DNA from 2 places in the Brevibacillus schisleri genome. Region 2 is predicted to be linked to the other one. Evidence: riboswitches for the same ligand, from Rfam matches in the RefSeq annotation. Region 2 holds a riboswitch; the other holds the start of a gene.
The links. A riboswitch is a leader RNA that binds a small molecule or an ion and turns the genes downstream of it on or off. The one in region 2 is predicted to bind cyclic di-AMP.
Positions count from the first base shown of each region.

Region 1: linked by a shared signal. The riboswitch ahead of ACUUHJ_RS03635 (CAP domain-containing protein) and the one ahead of ACUUHJ_RS05625 (C40 family peptidase) in region 2 are both predicted to bind cyclic di-AMP.

Region 1 covers NZ_JBVNDM010000001.1:688,650-692,594, reverse strand. Annotated here, with positions in the region: gene ACUUHJ_RS03645 (iron-containing alcohol dehydrogenase) at 1-291, shown strand, start outside; gene ACUUHJ_RS03640 (aminopeptidase) at 387-1,502, shown strand; cyclic di-AMP (ydaO/yuaA leader) riboswitch at 1,750-1,907, shown strand; gene ACUUHJ_RS03635 (CAP domain-containing protein) at 1,915-2,502, shown strand; gene ACUUHJ_RS03630 (hypothetical protein) at 2,632-3,279, opposite strand; gene ACUUHJ_RS03625 (sensor histidine kinase) at 3,405-3,945, opposite strand, start outside.
Region 2 covers NZ_JBVNDM010000001.1:1,111,354-1,115,298, reverse strand. Annotated here, with positions in the region: gene ACUUHJ_RS05640 (class I SAM-dependent methyltransferase) at 1-42, opposite strand, end outside; gene ACUUHJ_RS05635 (PspA/IM30 family protein) at 137-832, opposite strand; gene ACUUHJ_RS05630 (LiaF transmembrane domain-containing protein) at 897-1,301, opposite strand; cyclic di-AMP (ydaO/yuaA leader) riboswitch at 1,621-1,760, shown strand; gene ACUUHJ_RS05625 (C40 family peptidase) at 1,765-2,286, shown strand; gene ACUUHJ_RS05620 (response regulator transcription factor) at 2,501-3,220, shown strand; gene ACUUHJ_RS05615 (sensor histidine kinase) at 3,221-3,945, shown strand, end outside.

The sequences.
Region 1 (3,945 bases), 420 kb from region 2:
GTGATATTGCAAGACCGTCCCGAGAGACTAGCCCGTATGGGACGTCATTGTTTTGGTGTTACGGTGGAGAACGAGGACGAAGCAGCACGAGCAACGATTGAAGCCGTTCGCCGTTGGTATGAGCGCATGGGAATCACCGAACGTCTGTCTGACTTCGGTGTAACCAAACAATCACTGGCCCAAATGGCTGAGGAAGCGGTTCGCATTGGCGGACGCGGAATCGGATATCTGCCTAGCTCACGAAAATTGAATGAATCCGATGTAATCGCGATCTACGAGGCTTACCTGTAATGGAAGCATCAAACACACTGGCGAGCCTACGCTCAGTTATGTAATAATACAAATTAATCACTAATCAAAATTATTTTACTACGGAGGTTACCACCATGGCAGATCCACGCATTAATGAACTGGCAAGCCGTCTCGTCCGTTACTCGCTTAATTTGCAAAAAGGCGAAAAAGTTCTGATCGAAAATACAGGCCTCCAACCTGAACTCGTTCGTGCACTTGTACGTGAATCATTTGCAGTTGGGGCTCTGCCTTTGGTCACCTTAAAAGACCAGGAAGTCATGCGTGCACTCTATCAAGGCACGAGCGAAGAACATATGGCTCTGATGGCAAAATACGAATATGACCGGATGAAGGACATGGACGCTTACATCGCCATCCGCGCTTACGACAACATCAACGAGTATGCTGACGTACCAGAAGACAAAATGGGCATTTACGCTCGCGTCCTGTATCAACCTGTACATACGAACGAGCGCGTTCCGAACAAACGCTGGGTTGTACTGCGCTACCCGAACAAGTCGATGGCGCAGCTGTCCAAAATGAGTCTCGAGAGCTTTGAGGACTTCTACTTCTCCGTCTGCAATCTGGACTACGCGAAAATGTCAGCTGCCATGACTCCGTTGAAAGAGCTGATGGAGCGCACTGATCGCGTACGCATCGTCGGTCCAAAAACGGACCTGCGCTTCTCCATTAAAGGAATCAATGCCATCAAATGTGACGGCAAACGCAATATCCCGGATGGCGAAGTATACACCGCTCCTGTACGTGATTCCGTGGAAGGAACCATTTTCTACAACGCCGCATCGATCTACAACGGCATTACCTTCAATGATGTTCAGTTCACTTTCAAAGAAGGCAAAATCGTAGAAGCGACCAGCTCCAATACGAAAGCATTGAACGACATCCTCGACACGGACGAGGGCGCACGCTATATCGGAGAATTCGCGATCGGCTTCAACCCGCACATCCTCCACCCGATGCTGGACATCCTGTTTGACGAAAAAATCGCGGGCAGCTTCCACTTCACGCCAGGGAATGCTTACACAGTAGCAGACAACGGCAACCGCTCCTCCGTTCACTGGGACTTGGTCCAAATCCAACGCCCTGAATACGGCGGCGGCGAAATCTGGTTTGACGATGTGCTGATCAGAAAAGATGGGCGCTTTGTGTTGCCAGAGCTGGAAGGCTTGAACCCGGAGAATTTGATTTAAGTGCAATGAATGAAAAAATGGGTTAGGGAATGAGGCTCCCTAGCCCATTTTCTATTGTTCAGAGAAAATAAAGTATGAGACTGATGCTGTGAGGCGACACTGTCAGCGGGCTTGAACACATTGGCCACCTCATATTCGACGACTTGGCCGAGCAGCAGGCTTGCTTCATTCAAGAGATATTCTTATTAATCCTACCAAATTTTACGGGTTTCTTTCACCGGTGAATCTCTGTTATTCTAGGTCATGCCAAACAAAACAGCCGAAACTTCCTCTCGAATGGAAGTGCGGGGGATCTTTTTTACTTGCAGATGAGAGATCTGCATGGGGTGAATCGCCAAAGTGCGTAGGGTTGTTTCCTCAATCCGAATCCGTCAACTAACCTCGTAGGCCAAAAAAAGGAGACGATGTGAATATGAAACGCCTTGGTACTATTGCAATCGCAACATTGGGATTGGGATTTGTTCTTTCCGGCTTTTCTAACACAGCTTCTGCCGCTACCACATGTCCGCAATACGGATATCAACCATATATGCAACCTGTCCAACCGCAAATGCAAGCACCTTACGCAGCACCAGCGAATCAACAGCAGCCAGCTCAACAGCCAGTAAAACAAGCTAACCAACAAGTGGATGCTTCCTCTGTTGGGAAGCAAGTAACTGATTTGGTAAACCAAGAGCGTGCAAAAGCAGGTCTGAAGCCAGTGGAACTGGATGCTTCCCTGAACAAAGTTGCACAAGCAAAAGCGACTGATATGTCCAACAACAACTACTTTGACCATACAAGCCCTACGTATGGCTCTCCATTTGACATGATGAAACAATTCGGTGTATCTTCTATGACCGCGGGTGAGAACATCGCCATGGGTCAACACACCGCTGAGGAAGTCATGAACCAATGGATGAACAGTGAAGGACACCGTCAAAACATCATGAATCCTTCCTTCACCAAAATCGGTGTAGGCTTTGTGAATGGATACTGGGTACAAGAATTCATCGGATAATGAAATTAGATATAAATGCCGAGTCCTCTAGCGGGGACCCGGCTTTCTTGTTTTTTCCCAGCCTTGTCTGGAGTGGCCTTTGAACATCTATCAATCTCCGTGAAAAGCCAACAGCTAGCTTTATACGCTTTATTCAGATTTACTTCCCATTTCTAGTTCGTTTGTCTTTTCTTCAACCACCGATTCCGCACCTTCTCGAATTTTTTCTACAACTTCTCCAGATTTGAGTTGCCTGTGCGAAGGGAGATCTAAAAATGTAGAAGCACGTTGATCGAGCCACAAGCTTTCCTCACCTTCCCTATCAGTTGCAACGAAGATAAACCCACCTGAATAACTAAAGTACGTAATGTTTGCATCTTCCCCGAGTGTATTTTTCATGTTCTCGTAAAGGTCAAACAATTCAGGACCAGTTTTTTCACCACCAGCCATGATTGGCTCTGTATCTGTTGCTATAACGATACCTTTTACTTCATCCTCTTCCATAATGAACGAAAGTTTTTCATCCGTTGAAGATAGTAGTCCTTGCATATTCGTATCGTTATAGTTACGTATTTTATCCGCTTCTGGTAAAACAGCTCCCTGAATCGAAAAGTTTGACAGGGTTACATTCCTACTCGATTTGCTTAAGGGGTAGTTCTCTTGGTTACGTGCCTGTTCCATATTTTTATATGCCTGTAATGCTTCCTTATCCCCTTGGTTAATAGCCCCAGCCCAAGTAGCTGATGATATTCCAGCAACAATTAGCGCACCTATCAATGTCCATGTGTATTTATTCATAACTCCCCCAAAGTTAATTCACTTCGATACAGGAATATTATACCATTTTTTAAAATCTCTATGAATTATGAAATAAAAAAATGGAGACATTGAAGCATCTCCATTTTTTTACTTTTGCCATCATTTCATCCATACGGCAACCTGACCTCAAAACACGTATGAATCAAATCACTTTGGACAGAAATCGTTCCCCGATGCTTCTCGACGATATTTTTGGCAATAAACAAGCCGAGTCCTGTGCCTCCTCCTTGATGCGTTCGCGCTTTGTCGCCTGTAAAAAACATTTCAAAAATATGCGGCAGCGCCTCCTCAGGTATCTGGTCGCCGTAATTCATGATTTGCACAACCACTTCATCGCCCTCACGATAAGCGTTCAAATCGATAAACTGGCCATCGCCCCCGTAGCGTATCGCGTTGGTCAGGATATTCTCAAATACGCGTGCCAGCAGCTCCCCATCTCCCACGATCACTAATTGAGCAGCAACCGTACACCGCGCGACGAGCTCATTTTTCTCAAAGGAAGGATACATCTCCTCATTTAACTGGACAAGCAATTCACTCAAATCAATGGCCTTTTGCTCGATGGTAACCATGCCGTAATTCATTCTCGTAATTTCGAAGAGCTCATCAATCAGCTTTTCCAATCGATGCGACTTGGTAAAAGCA
Region 2 (3,945 bases):
CTCAGCGATAAACCGCCGCAAAAAGACCAAGAAGTCCTGCAAGAATCGTACCTCCTAGGGGAAAAGCAGCCTGATGTACACAGGCTGCCGAATTGACACAATCTATTCTACACCTTATCCCCCAGTTCCTGTTGAATTAGGATTGTACTGGTTTGGCTACCGGTGTTTTCACTTCCTTAATGGATGCTTTGATGCTGGCAAGTTCTGCATCGAGATCATCCTTTTCCAGTTCAGACAAAGCGTTCTCCCAAGCGCGGTTCGTTTGACGCCATTGCCCGCTCATTTGCGCTTCTGCTTCCATGCGCATGACTTTCTCTTCCATGCGAGCGAAGCCACGGCCTGCGGACTGATTGCCGATACCGACAACTGCTTGATTGACTTGCTTTTGGGTACGAGCTACTTGTGCACGTGCCATCAGTGTGAACTTTTTCGCACGCATTTTATAGAACTCTTCCTTCAGCTCAGCCAGCTTCTCGCGCATTTGCGTAGCTGCCTCGGATGCTGACAGGTAGAGAGTTTCATATTCCGCTGCACGGCCTTCGTACTGCTTCTTGTCAGCGAGTGCTCGACGAGCCAACTCGTCTTCTCCTTCAGTCAAGGCGAGCTTGACTTGGCGATCACGTTTTTCGATCAGAGCATTGGCTTCGTCCAATTGCTGACGGAATTTCTTTTCCAGTGCAACCTGACGGGCAACCGCTACTTCAACTTGTCCGATTTCTACTTCCATGTCACGCATATATTGATTCAGCATTACTACCGGATCTTCCATCGAATCCAATGCATCATTTACCGAAGCTACTGTCAGGTCACGCAAACGTTTAAAGATACTCATTATTTTTTCCTCCTCATCATATCACATCATATTGTTCATCCAAAAGACTCTTGCGACATTGGCGTTACTGTGGGCGTCTTCTTACATCTCTCTCCCAAGTGTCCAGCGTATCTTCCTTTAATACTTTTTGGGCCCATTCACGCTCCCAAGCAGGTGGCGCTTGTTTAGGTTCTTGGCTGGGACGCAGTAAGCGATATCCCAGATAAATCACCCCAATGGCCAGAAGCGCGTGAAACAGTAGGTCAAGCTTGCCAATCAACATCAGGAACCCGAATAGGAAGACCAGGATTCCCCAAAAACGTGAACCGGTTTGTCCCATGATCTTTTTGGCACCGTATATCATGATCACGCCGGGAATGATAAACCCGAGCAAGTCTCCGATATCGATCCCCACCAGATCGAGAAGAACCAACCCACCGACTAGCAGCAGAACCAGCCCGAGTAGTACTTTGCCAGACCGTTCGCTCATTACTCGCTTACCTCCATTCGTTTTGCATGTGGTGCTTGTGGAACGTTATGCCCTTATTGTAGCCCTCGGTATAGGCTTCCCATAACGGGCGTGCGGTTGGTTTTTCCCTCCGTCCTTGGACGGAGACATTTTCCTGCCTTAATCGGACGAGCTCTCCCGCAAGGCAGGAATAAGCCCGCGTCGAAGGGCGGCTTGCACTGTCGAACGAAAACGTTACAGCATTTGACGGTATCTTTGTGACGAATATGTGAATGAACAGATAAAAAGAAGGAAAAAAAGGACTGGCGTAGAATCTTAGTAAGAGTGCGTGTAAAAAAACATCGAAAAATAGCCGAATTCCGCTTAGCGGAAACGGGGGAACCACGTTTTTGGGGTGAATGGTTGCTACTCCTAGCAGCCTAGGGCGTCCTTTCGACCGAACCCTTCAGCTAACCTCGTAGGCTCACGAAGGGAGCAGTTTCTTTTGCGCAAGATGGTTTTATCTTTATTTATGGCTGGATTACTTGCTATGGGGGCAGGCGCTGCACAGGCTGCTGAGGAGAATACTCTCCATGAAGTTGTCAGTGACTTGTACGGTACCCCTTACAAATCTTCCGGCTCGTCCAAAAAGGGCTTTGACTGCTCCGGTTTCACGCGCTACGTATTTGATGCGTTAGGTGTAGACCTGCCTCACAATTCTGCTTCCCAGTACGAATTAGGTACAGAGGTAGACAGAAAAGATTTGCAACCAGGCGATCTCGTATTCTTCAATACGAACGGTCGCAGCATTTCTCACGTGGGTATCTACATCGGAGACGGCACATTCGTGCACTCGGAATCTGGTCGTGGAGTCGTCAACACCAAGTTGAACGATCCATACTACTGGAGCAAGCGTTATGTAGGCGCCAAGCGTCTCAATGCTCCTGTTCTAGCGAAAGCAGAAACTCCGAATAAGGAAAAAGCGGTGCAAGCTGCATCGTTGCCGGAAAAACCAGCTAAAAAATAGTCATTCGGCAAAATAATAAAAGCCAGGGACACTACGTCTCTGGCTTTTTCTGACGAAATTTAGTACCTGGTCTAAAGAGGTACCCTCACATATTAGAACAACTTAATAACTTACGGGGTTTCTTCCCCTGATAAGGTCAAAGCATGTTATGATAGACAAGACCCATTCTTTGAATGGTATTCCTTATTAATAGAAGTAACTGGGGGTTGTTCCGGTGAAAGATCACATTTTAATTGTCGATGACAATCTGGAGATTATTGAACTGCTAGAAGACATTTTGGAGAACGAGGGCTTCAGCGTTTCTTCTGCTGAAAGCGGAGAAGATGCTCTCTCGTTGCTCAGCCAAGGTGAGCGTCCCAACCTGATCCTTTTGGATATTATGATGCCCAACATGAGTGGCTACGAGCTCTGCTCTCAAATTCGCCGTGAGTGGGATTTGCCTATACTGTTTCTCAGTGCCAAAGGAAAAGCGGTAGATAAGGTAGTCGGTTTCGAAATCGGCGCAGACGATTACATCACGAAGCCTTTTGATACAGAAGAGCTGCTCGCTCGCATTCGTGCCCACCTTCGTCGCTATGAGCGCATTCGCAAGCATACCGAAGAGCAGCCTGAGAAAGAAACAGCCTCTTCTCCAATTACGGTTTTGAAATTCAAGGACTTGGAAATTCATAAAGAAACGTATTCCGTATATGTATGTAACCAAAAGATCGAGCTCTCTACCAAGGAATTCCAACTGCTCACCTTCCTCGCAGAAAATGCGGGCATCGTCTTTACAAGAGAGCAAATTTATGACCGTGTTTGGGGATATGGTTATGGCTCCCTCAATACAGTGACGGTCCATATTAAAAACCTCCGTGAGAAGCTGGAAACAGAACGTCAATTCATTAAAACACAATGGGGGACAGGCTACGTATTTATCGGGGAGAAGCTTTAAATGAGCTTGCGCAATAAAATTTTTCTCTCCTTCATTGCCTTGCTCACACTCAACATTTTGTTGTTTAAATTTGTTTTTCAAGACATTATTGTCGCTCAACTCAAAAATGACCGGCATAATCAGTACCAGGCTGAGAAGGAAGCCGCTGAGAAGGTCATGCTCAATCAACTGCTTCTCGTCAGTAATTTCAAGGACCCAATCGAACGCATGGAGCTTGAGAAGCAGTTGCCAGACGACGTGATGTACCGCATGCTCGTGAAGGACGCCAATGGAAACACCATCTATAGCAAAACATCAAGCGCCTATAATTTAAAAATGCCTTCCCCCTCCTCATCAAGCCGTGGCGATTCTGCTAAGCAAAGTGACCTCAAAGTGGTCGCTGAGTACCATTTTCAGCAGGAGCCACCGCGTACAGGGGAGATTGTTGTTTATTTCTACACGGATGATTACGACATGATGGCTACAACAGGAGTTTCCATGATGCTTTGGTTTATTTACGGAAGCATTAGTCTGGTAGGATTGGTTCTGCTCGCTTTGTTCGTTCGCTGGATACTACGGCCAGTTAACGAATTATCGCGCGTCACCCAAGAAATCCAGGAAGGGAAGCGACTGGTCACATTTACGTATCGCTCGCATGATGAATTTGGACAACTCTTTCGATATTTCGGGGAAATGGTTGATGAACTTCGCTTAGCGGAAGAAAGACAGGCTGAAATGATTGCTTC